Regions from separate parts of the Bradyrhizobium sp. USDA 4454 genome, predicted to be linked through region 1. Evidence: riboswitches for the same ligand, from Rfam matches in the RefSeq annotation. Region 1 holds a riboswitch; the other holds the start of a gene.
The links. A riboswitch is a leader RNA that binds a small molecule or an ion and turns the genes downstream of it on or off. The one in region 1 is predicted to bind cobalamin.
Positions count from the first base shown of each region.

Region 2: another riboswitch for cobalamin. It lies ahead of ACVIW0_RS24005 (DUF1636 family protein); the one in region 1 lies ahead of ACVIW0_RS06860 (ribonucleoside-diphosphate reductase subunit alpha).

Region 1 is NZ_JBTRCN010000001.1:1,472,815-1,477,363, forward strand. It holds gene ACVIW0_RS06855 (radical SAM/SPASM domain-containing protein) at 38-919, opposite strand; cobalamin riboswitch at 2,283-2,498, shown strand; gene ACVIW0_RS06860 (ribonucleoside-diphosphate reductase subunit alpha) at 2,596-4,533, shown strand; gene ACVIW0_RS06865 (ribonucleotide-diphosphate reductase subunit beta) at 4,524-4,549, shown strand, end outside.
Region 2 is NZ_JBTRCN010000001.1:5,130,868-5,135,416, forward strand. It holds gene cobN (cobaltochelatase subunit CobN) at 1-1,192, opposite strand, end outside; gene cobW (cobalamin biosynthesis protein CobW) at 1,192-2,226, opposite strand; gene ACVIW0_RS24005 (DUF1636 family protein) at 2,223-2,597, opposite strand; cobalamin riboswitch at 2,690-2,900, opposite strand; gene cobO (cob(I)yrinic acid a,c-diamide adenosyltransferase) at 2,937-3,590, shown strand; gene ACVIW0_RS24015 (cobyric acid synthase) at 3,602-4,549, shown strand, end outside.

The DNA of each region.
Region 1 (4,549 bases):
AGCTGGTGCGGCGAGCTTCCATTGGTATCGCCATTCCTCACAGCGCGCGGGCAGGGGCCCTACAGCATTCCGGCTCCGGTTTGGCAAATTCACACGTCCTGCAAAGTAGAAAGCCATCCGTACCGTTCATGCGGTCGGCGATTTCGCTAAAGATCCGGCCTTCGAACAGATCTTCGTACTCGTCGCGCAAAAGATTCCCAATGACATGACGCCGCTCAAAATCCATGCAGCACAAGGTAACATCGCCGTTTGGAAGAAGGACATTCCGATGTTGCTGTTTCCCATTGCATGTCAAAGTGCCGGCGATCGGCTGCCGCGGGGTGATCATTTTCGGATCTATATGTCCTCGCCTGCTACTCAGCGGCCGCAAGCGTTGCAGCTTTTTGGCGGGGATTACATCGGCTAGATCAGGATGGATTTTACCCAGGATCACAAATTGAATCGAGGGAATGTTTGCCTCAATCAGTCGGCGCATGACATTGATGTAGTTTTTTCCGACGAGGCGGCTGTTCATATAAGTGCCATCGTCGGGAACGTGCACGACGAAAGTCTTGAATCGGAGCATTTGCAGACGTCGAACGTCAGTCCTGTTCATTCCAACAAGGGTCGTGAAGATCCGGACGTCGTGGCCGCGTGCGTAAGCATGCTCAACCATCGTGCTGCAATGCGGATGCAACCAGGGTTCCGAATATCCGGAAAAACTAATGCCAGTAGCTGTCGGTACGCGTGAGAGACATTGCTTGAAATCCTGAACACCCAGATGCTTGGCTTGGGATACGGGCCTTTGGCGATCTGCAAACTTGTCCTGGGAGCAATAAGAACATCTGACGATGCAGCCGGTGGTCGTGGTTATCTCCAATACCCGATGGCCGGGCTCAACCACACGCAACTCTTGTAAGACCCTAGGGTATGCCGTCATGTATCTGGTCCTTTCAGGTGCCGGAGCAGGCAATTGCCGCAGATCGAGCGCAGCTAACGCAGCGTCGCGTCTTGCCTGAAACGATCGCAACCGGAGTTTGGACGTTGGGCCAGATGCCTTGAATGAAGCCCGTGCCTTGCCACGCTGGTTTCGACAACAGGCTACAGGAGGACCCGTACGGCGCTCCTCTCTCTGGGTGTCGATTGCCGCCTACCACCATGTCTGCGCCTAGCATCCTCCTTTCCTCCAGAAACACGTCAGCTCGACAGCTCTTAATGTTGTCGAGGAGAGCCGCAAATCGGGCTCCGGGAGGTGCTCGATCCTGAGGACCACATCATCTCCGTGTCGCCGGACCGCGCAGTCAATCGCCGACATGAGACCGCCCAGAGGCGACATACGTTGTTCCGATCGGGTCCGAAATGCCAAGCTTGTTTGCCAAACAGTCGTGGCTTGCGCCGAATCCTGCAACATGACGTCGGGTACGATTCAAGCGCGTCGGGCGTGATCCAGCACGGCCCTGGAGGCTTTCGCGCGTTGCGAAGAGTGCTCTGGGTCGCGATGAGAGGCGCGAACGATCCGGAAATCCTGATGGACGCGGCCGAGTAGGACCAACCTGACTTCTTTGGGCACCGAACAGTAGGCGAAGCCTTTATCGGCAGATCGCGAGAATGGGCCAGACAATTGGTCCGCTACAAACATGCACCGGGCACGTGCCGAATTGATCAGAAGGGCGGCGACCTAGATGCGCCGCGACCAAATCGATCTGCTATGCGCGCCGAACAGCAGCTGTACTGGCTAGAAAGATATTGACCAGGCGATCTCGGTGGGACGGACCTGCTCCTTCATTGTGAGACAAGGCTTGCGCCGACGGTAAATTCACGAAGGGAGCCGGTTTCGTCGCGCTTACAGCGGCTTAGCCGCTGCGAGCTCGATGAGCTTTCGTGTTCTTCAGGGCCCTCAGCCGTTCGAGCAGCGAGATCGCGCGGGGAGCGTCGTACGTCGAGGAGCTGACTGCGTCGGCTACGTCCATGATAGCTTTCCAGCGCCTTAGACACGATTTCATCTGGATCGTTGACGCTGATAGCTTCGAAGATCTTGAGCTGAAGATCCGCTCATACTCATCGGAACGGAAAAAACGGTCTCAGAGCCTTTGGTAGGATCTACGTTCCAGATCAGCATAGACTGATGAATGGTCGGCCGGATTTCTGGATTGATTTGCCTGAACAGCCACAGGTGGACGTGTATGGATATCGGAACATACCGGTGCTCGGCGCCGGCCGCTCCATTCATTGACTTCGCGGTGTCCTCTTCTGAAGCTTGATGTACCCCAAACGAGACTTGACGAATCTCGGCATGTGACGCCTAGATGTAGATCTGTCATGGTTCTTCCATCCTTTATCTTGTAGGACAGGAAGCTAAGAGGGAACCCGGTGCGCCGAACGGCTACTCCGGGGCTGCCCCCGCAACTGTAGGCGGTGAGCGGTTGTCATCATGGGCCACTGGCGCAGAAACGCGCCGGGAAGGTCGACAGCCGCAGCGACCCGCAAGCCAGGAGACCTGCCGCGACAGAACAAACGTCCTCGGGCGGGGTGCCCCGGTGGAGCGCTTGCACTGAGGGACGTTTGTCTCCCTGCAAGTCGTCCGCGGCCCCGGCTCCAAACATCGCGGGGTTGCCGATGTCGCCGTCTTTTGATTTCGATCAACAGGGTCACCTCGTTACACCATCCAGTGTGCGGGCAGCGCACGCACAGGCAGAGCTTGCCCCGCTTCAGCGGTCTGTTGCGCAGCCTCCATCGCTGGCCCCGCTGCCGCGTCCCCTCGCGCCAGCTCCAAAGCCGTCTGACCTTGCCCTTGATCGATCGCGCGACAGCCTCCTGACATCGTTCGGCAAGCTGACATTGACCGACCGTTATCTGCTCGCGGGCGAAGGCGTCCAGGACATGTTTGCGCGGGTATCGTGCGCGTTTGCGGACGATGTTGCACATGCTCAGCGTCTATATGATGCAATGTCCCGACTGTGGTTCATGCCGGCGACGCCGGTGCTCTCGAATGGCGGCAGCTCGCGTGGTCTACCCATTTCATGCTTCCTCAATTCGGTCTCGGATTCGCTCGAAGGTATTGTCGGCGTCTGGAACGAGAACGTCTGGCTTGCCTCCAACGGCGGCGGCATCGGTACCTACTGGGGGAATGTTCGCTCGATCGGCGAGAAGGTGAAGGGCGGTGTCACCTCGGGCATCATCCCGTTTATCCACGTCATGGACGGCCTGACGCTGGCGATCAGTCAAGGCTCGTTGCGGCGGGGCTCGGCGGCAGTCTATCTCGATGTCCAACATCCCGAGATAGAGGAGTTCCTTGAGATCCGGAAGGCGTCCGGCGACTTCAATCGTAAGAGCCTCAACCTGCATCACGGCATCAACGTTACTGACGAATTTATGCATGCCGTGCGAGCCGGGACAGCGTTCGCGCTTCGCAGTCCAAAGACCAGCGAAATGGTTCGCGAGATCGACGCTCGCCAGCTGTGGCAACGTATCCTTGAGAACCGGCTGCAGACCGGCGAGCCTTATCTCTTGTTCATCGACACCGTGAACCGCGCCCTTCCCAAGCACCAGCGCGACCTCGGCCTCAAGGTCTCAACCTCCAATTTGTGCAGCGAAATTACCCTGCCGACCGGCATCGATCATCGCGACGAGGAGCGCACCGCGGTGTGCTGTCTCTCATCGCTCAATCTCGAGACATGGGACCGGTGGAGCGAGGAGCCGGGCTTCATCGAAGACATCATGCGTTTCCTTGACAACGTGCTCACCCACTTCATCACGGTGGCGCCGGAGGGCATGAGACGTGCCCGCTATGCTGCCCTACGCGAGCGCTCCGTCGGCCTAGGTGTCATGGGCTTCCACTCGTTCCTTCAGGCCAAGGGCATTCCGATGGAGAGCGTCCTGGCCAAGTCGTTCAATCTGAACATGTTCCGGAAAATCCGGCGTGATGCCGACGCGGCGTCGGTGACGCTCGCTCGCGAGCGCGGCCCTTGCCCGGATGCGCTGGAACGCGGCGTGATGGCGCGATTCAGCCATAAGATCGCAATTGCGCCGACCGCCTCGATCAGCATTATCTGCGGCGGCACGAGCGCTTGCATCGAGCCAGTCCCGGCCAACATTTACACCCATAAGACATTGTCTGGCGCCATCTCGGTGCGCAATCCGCATCTCGCCAGGGTACTCACGGCCAAGGGCGCCAACACCCCGGCGATATGGCAGTCGATCATAGCGCACGAGGGATCGGTCGCTCATCTCGACATCCTCTCGGAGCACGAGAAAGCGATCTTTCGCACCGCTTTCGAGATTGATCAGCGCTGGATCATCGAGCTCGCCGCCGACCGCGCGCCGTTCATCTGCCAGAGCCAATCGATCAACCTCTATCTGGCGGCCGACGTCGATAAGTGGGATCTCCATATGCTGCATTGGACGGCATGGGAGCGCGGATTGAAAAGCCTCTATTACTGCCGTTCGAAGTCGATCTCGCGCGCAGCGTTCGCCGGCAAAATCAGCGGCCGTGACGAGGCGGAACGACCGCAGCCGCAGCGCACCGACTATGAGGAGTGCCTTGCATGTCAGTGATTGACCTCTCGGCTGT
Region 2 (4,549 bases), 3.7 Mb from region 1:
GCGCATCGAGGCCCACAGCATGCGCGATCTGATGCGGACGGCCTGGATAGTTCGACAGCACAAGCGCGACCGTCTTGTCTTGGGCCGGCTTGCTCGCGAGCCGATGCCAGGCTGCGACGCGTGCAACGATGGCTGCGACGCGCTCGGCATCCGGCCGGTGTGCCAGATGCGCGAATTGCAACTCGGGATCACGCTCGCCCGGCGACTTGAAGCTCACGACGCCGGCAAACAAGCGGCCGTCGACCTCCGGCAGCACCGCATGCATCGCGAGGTCGCCGGGCGACAGACCGCGCAGCGACTCCGCCCAATCCTCGCGCCGCGCCGTGGACAGGGCGACCTGAAACACCGGGCACGAGGCCGCATCGAACGGCGTTGAGCCGTCGTCGCCCGCCGCGGAGAACGCAGTCGCATTGACGATGGCGGCCGGCGGGCGCTGCGCGAACTGAGCGCGCAGCGAATCGGCGACGCCAGCCGCCTTCAGCGAAGTGACGAAGACGCCGTGGGCATCGAATCCCTTCGCCCGCAACGCATCGATCAGCGCATCGACCGGCGCGGTGTCGCCGGCCGCCAGATACGAACGATAGAAAGTCACCAGCACAAGCGGCCGGCCATCCGATGCAGGCAGCGCCGCGACCGCACCGCGCCCGGAATCGTAGACGCCGATCTCGGGAAGATCGATTTCACCGACAATAGGTCCGGCATAGAGCCCGGACGCCAGCGCCAGTTGCGCGATCACGGCCTGCGCGGCAACGGGGCCGCCCTTGTCGCACAGCACTTTCAGGCGACGCAGCGTCGAGACCGGCAGCGTCGAAAATTCATCAAGCCGCAGATCGTCGCGTCCGTCCGCCGGCAGCACCACCAGGGCGATGCCGCGTTCCCTCGCGAGACGGTGCACCGCGGCCAGACCGTATGACCAATACGGCTCGCCGCCGATCAGCCGGATCAGGATGCCGCGCGCGTGCGAGAGCGTCCGCTCGAGATAGGTGTCGACGGACAGCGGATGGCGCAGCTCCGCGAGATTGGCGAGCCGCAGCGACGGCAGCGCGGCGCGGCCGCGCCGCCAGCCGGCCGCAAACGCCGCGAGATCGCTGTCGGAGAACGACAACACCACGAGATCGGCCGGATCCTGGCCGAGGTCCCTTGGTGTCGCGGTCTCTTCAAGGCCGCGGCTCTCGCGAAAGACGACGTGCATCAGACACCAAGCCGTGCCCTGATTGCGGCTTCATCGATATCGCCGTGTTCGCCGATCACAACCAGCTTCGACTGCCGCGGCCGCACGCCCCAGGGCATGTCGAACTGATGCCGCACCCGCTCGCCGACCGATTGCACCAGCAACCGCATCGGCTTGCCCTCGACCGCGATGTAGCCCTTGGCGCGCAGCACGTTCTGCTCGCGCGCCAGCCCCTTGATCGAGGCCAGCAGCGCATCGATATCCGTAACCTCCGGAAGATCGATCACCACCGAATTGAAATCGTCGTGCTCGTGTTCGTCCTCACCGTCGTGATGCGAGGGCCGTGATGCTAGGTCCTCTTCCGCCGCAGCCTCGAGCCCGAGGATCACGCGGGCATCGATGGCGCCGTCGACAATGGGCAGCATCGGCACCTCGCGCGTCATCTCGGCCGCGATCACTTCTTTTGCCGCCTTGATCCCCTCCGCTCCGGCGAGATCGGCCTTGGTCAGCAGCACGATATCGGCACAGGCGATCTGGTCCTCGAACACCTCCGACAGCGGCGTCTCATGGTCGAGATTGTCGTCGGCGGCGCGCTGCGCGTCGACCGCGGCCACATCAGGCGCAAAGCGGCCGGCGGCAACGGCCTCGGCATCGGCCAGCGCGATCACGCCGTCGACCGTGATCCGCGAGCGGATCTCCGGCCAGTCGAACGCCTTGAGCAACGGCTTCGGCAACGCAAGGCCCGATGTCTCGATCACGATGTGATCGGGCCGCACGGGACGCGCCAGCAACTGCTCCATCGCCGGGATGAAATCATCGGCGACCGTGCAGCAGATGCAGCCATTGGCGAGCTCGACGATGTTCTCGGTCGGGCAATTGGCGTCGGCGCACGCCTTCAGGATGTCGCCGTCGACACCTTCGCTGCCGAATTCGTTGACCAGCACCGCGAGCTTCTTGCCGTTGGCATTGCGGATCAGGTGCTGGATCAGCGTCGTCTTGCCGGATCCGAGAAAGCCGGTCACGACCGTGACCGGAACCTTGGCGAGAGTAGTCATTCGGCGGCCTCCGGCACGACGGGAAGAGGTGGAATGCGGGCAAGCGATTGCTTGCGAAAGATTTCGGGACGGCTGCGCCACGGCACGATGCCGTCGGGCGCCGCGGCATAGGCAGCGGCGCCGGCGATCACATCCCTGGCATTGGCTTCGGACAAGCGGCCATAGACATAGGACCACCGCCCCGGCGCGCTGAGCGCGACCGAGCAGCCCTGGCTGCACGCTGACAGACATTCGACGGGAACCAGATTGACGTCATCGGGCACGCCGGCCTCGACCAGCGCGGCGTGCAGGCGCGCGCCGGGCGCGGTCTCACCTTCGCCCAGCGTCTGGCCGGCGCGGCAGGTGATACAGACATGAAGTGTAACGCTCATCGCCCTTCCTGGATTGACACGGGAAGCGATGAGGCACACGAGCCTGATGTGAACAGGCCCGTTCCCCGTCGCGGAACACCCCGTCCGCCGGTCTCACAACTGCTGCGCTGGCAGGTCTCCCGGCTTGCGGAGCAGGATTTCTCCCTTCGATCCCCGCCTTCCCGATCCCTTTGGGGAATCAGTGGCTTTGGGCATCTCTCCGGTCACGGTCGCGGGGGCGGCTGCTTTTCAGGCCCGACTTGAGCCCTATCGCATTCCCTCTTCGCCTGTCATAGGACAGGAACCAACGCGGGCCCACCATTCGTCCGCGGCTCGAACTTGTCAAGCCGAAGGAACGCCATGACGTCTGAAGGAAACGGGGCCGAAGACGAGATCGTCAGCAGCGAGACGTCGCTGGACGCGCGCCACGCATCCAAGATGGCGAAAAAGAAGGTCGCCCGCGACAAGATCATGGCGACCAAGAGCGGCGAGAAGGGCCTGATCATCGTTCATACCGGCGCCGGCAAGGGAAAATCGTCCTCCGCCTTCGGCATGATCCTGCGCTGCGTGGCGCACGGCTTTCCCTGCGCCGTGGTGCAGTTCATCAAGGGCGCGTGGGATACCGGCGAGCGCCGCCTGCTGACCGGGCATTTCGGCGATCTCTGTCAATTCCACGCTATGGGCGAAGGTTTTACCTGGGAGACGCAGGATCGCGCCCGCGACATCGCGGCCGCCCAAGCGGGCTGGGAAAAGGCCAAGCAGCTGATCGCAGATCCGAACCTGCGGATGGTGGTGCTCGACGAGATCAACATCGCGCTGCGTTACGACTATCTCGCGATCGATGATGTCGTCGAGTATCTCACGACGTCGAAGCCGCCGATGACGCATGTCGTGCTCACCGGACGCAACGCCAAGGACGAATTGATCGAGATTGCCGATCTCGTTACCGAGATGACGCTGGTGAAGCATCCGTTCCGCTCCGGCATCAAGGCGCAGCCGGGCGTCGAATTCTGACAGGCAGCACCATGGCGCGCGCATTGATGATCCAGGGAGCCGGCTCGGATGTGGGCAAGTCGCTCATCGTCGCCGGCCTCGCGCGCGCTGCCACGCGACGCGGCCTGTGCGTGCTGCCGTTCAAGCCGCAGAACATGTCCAACAACGCGGCCGTCACCGTCGACGGCGGCGAGATCGGACGCGCGCAGGCCTTGCAGGCGCTCGCCGCTGGCGTCGAGCCGCACACCGATATGAACCCGGTGCTGCTGAAGCCGGAAACCGATGTCGGCGCCCAGATCATCGTGCACGGCAAGCGCATCGCGACCGCCCGCGCGCGGGAATATGCCGCCATGAAGCCGTCGCTGATGGGCGCGGTGCTGGAGAGTTTTGGGCGTCTGAAGGATCGCGCCGACCTGGTGCTGGTCGAGGGCGCCGGCAGCCCGGCCGAGGTCAATTTGCGCAAGTCCGATATCGCCAATATGGGCTTTGCGCGCCAGGCTGATGTCCCCGTGGTGCTGGTCGGTGACATCGACCGCGGCGGCGTGATCGCGCAGCTGGTCGGCATCAAGACGGTGATCGATCCCGACGACGCCGCGATGATCCGAGGTTTCGTCATCAACAAATTCCGCGGCGATCCCTCGCTGTTCGACGACGGCTACCGCCTGATCGGAGCCCGCACCGCGTGGCGTGGCTTTGGCGTGCTGCCGTGGTTCGCTCGCGCCGGCGAGCTGCCGGCCGAAGATGCGCTCGGGCTCGGCGAGGCGCGCAAGCCCGGCCAGTGCAAGATCGCGTTTCTGGCGCTGTCGCGGATTGCCAATTTCGACGATCTCGATCCGCTCAAGCTCGAGCCCGGCGTCGATCTCGTGATGGTGCGGCCTGGCGAAGCCATCCCGGGTGATGCGCGGCTCGTCATCCTGCCCGGCTCGAAATCGACCCGCGGCGACCTCGCCTTCCTGCGTGCACAAGGCTGGGATATCGAC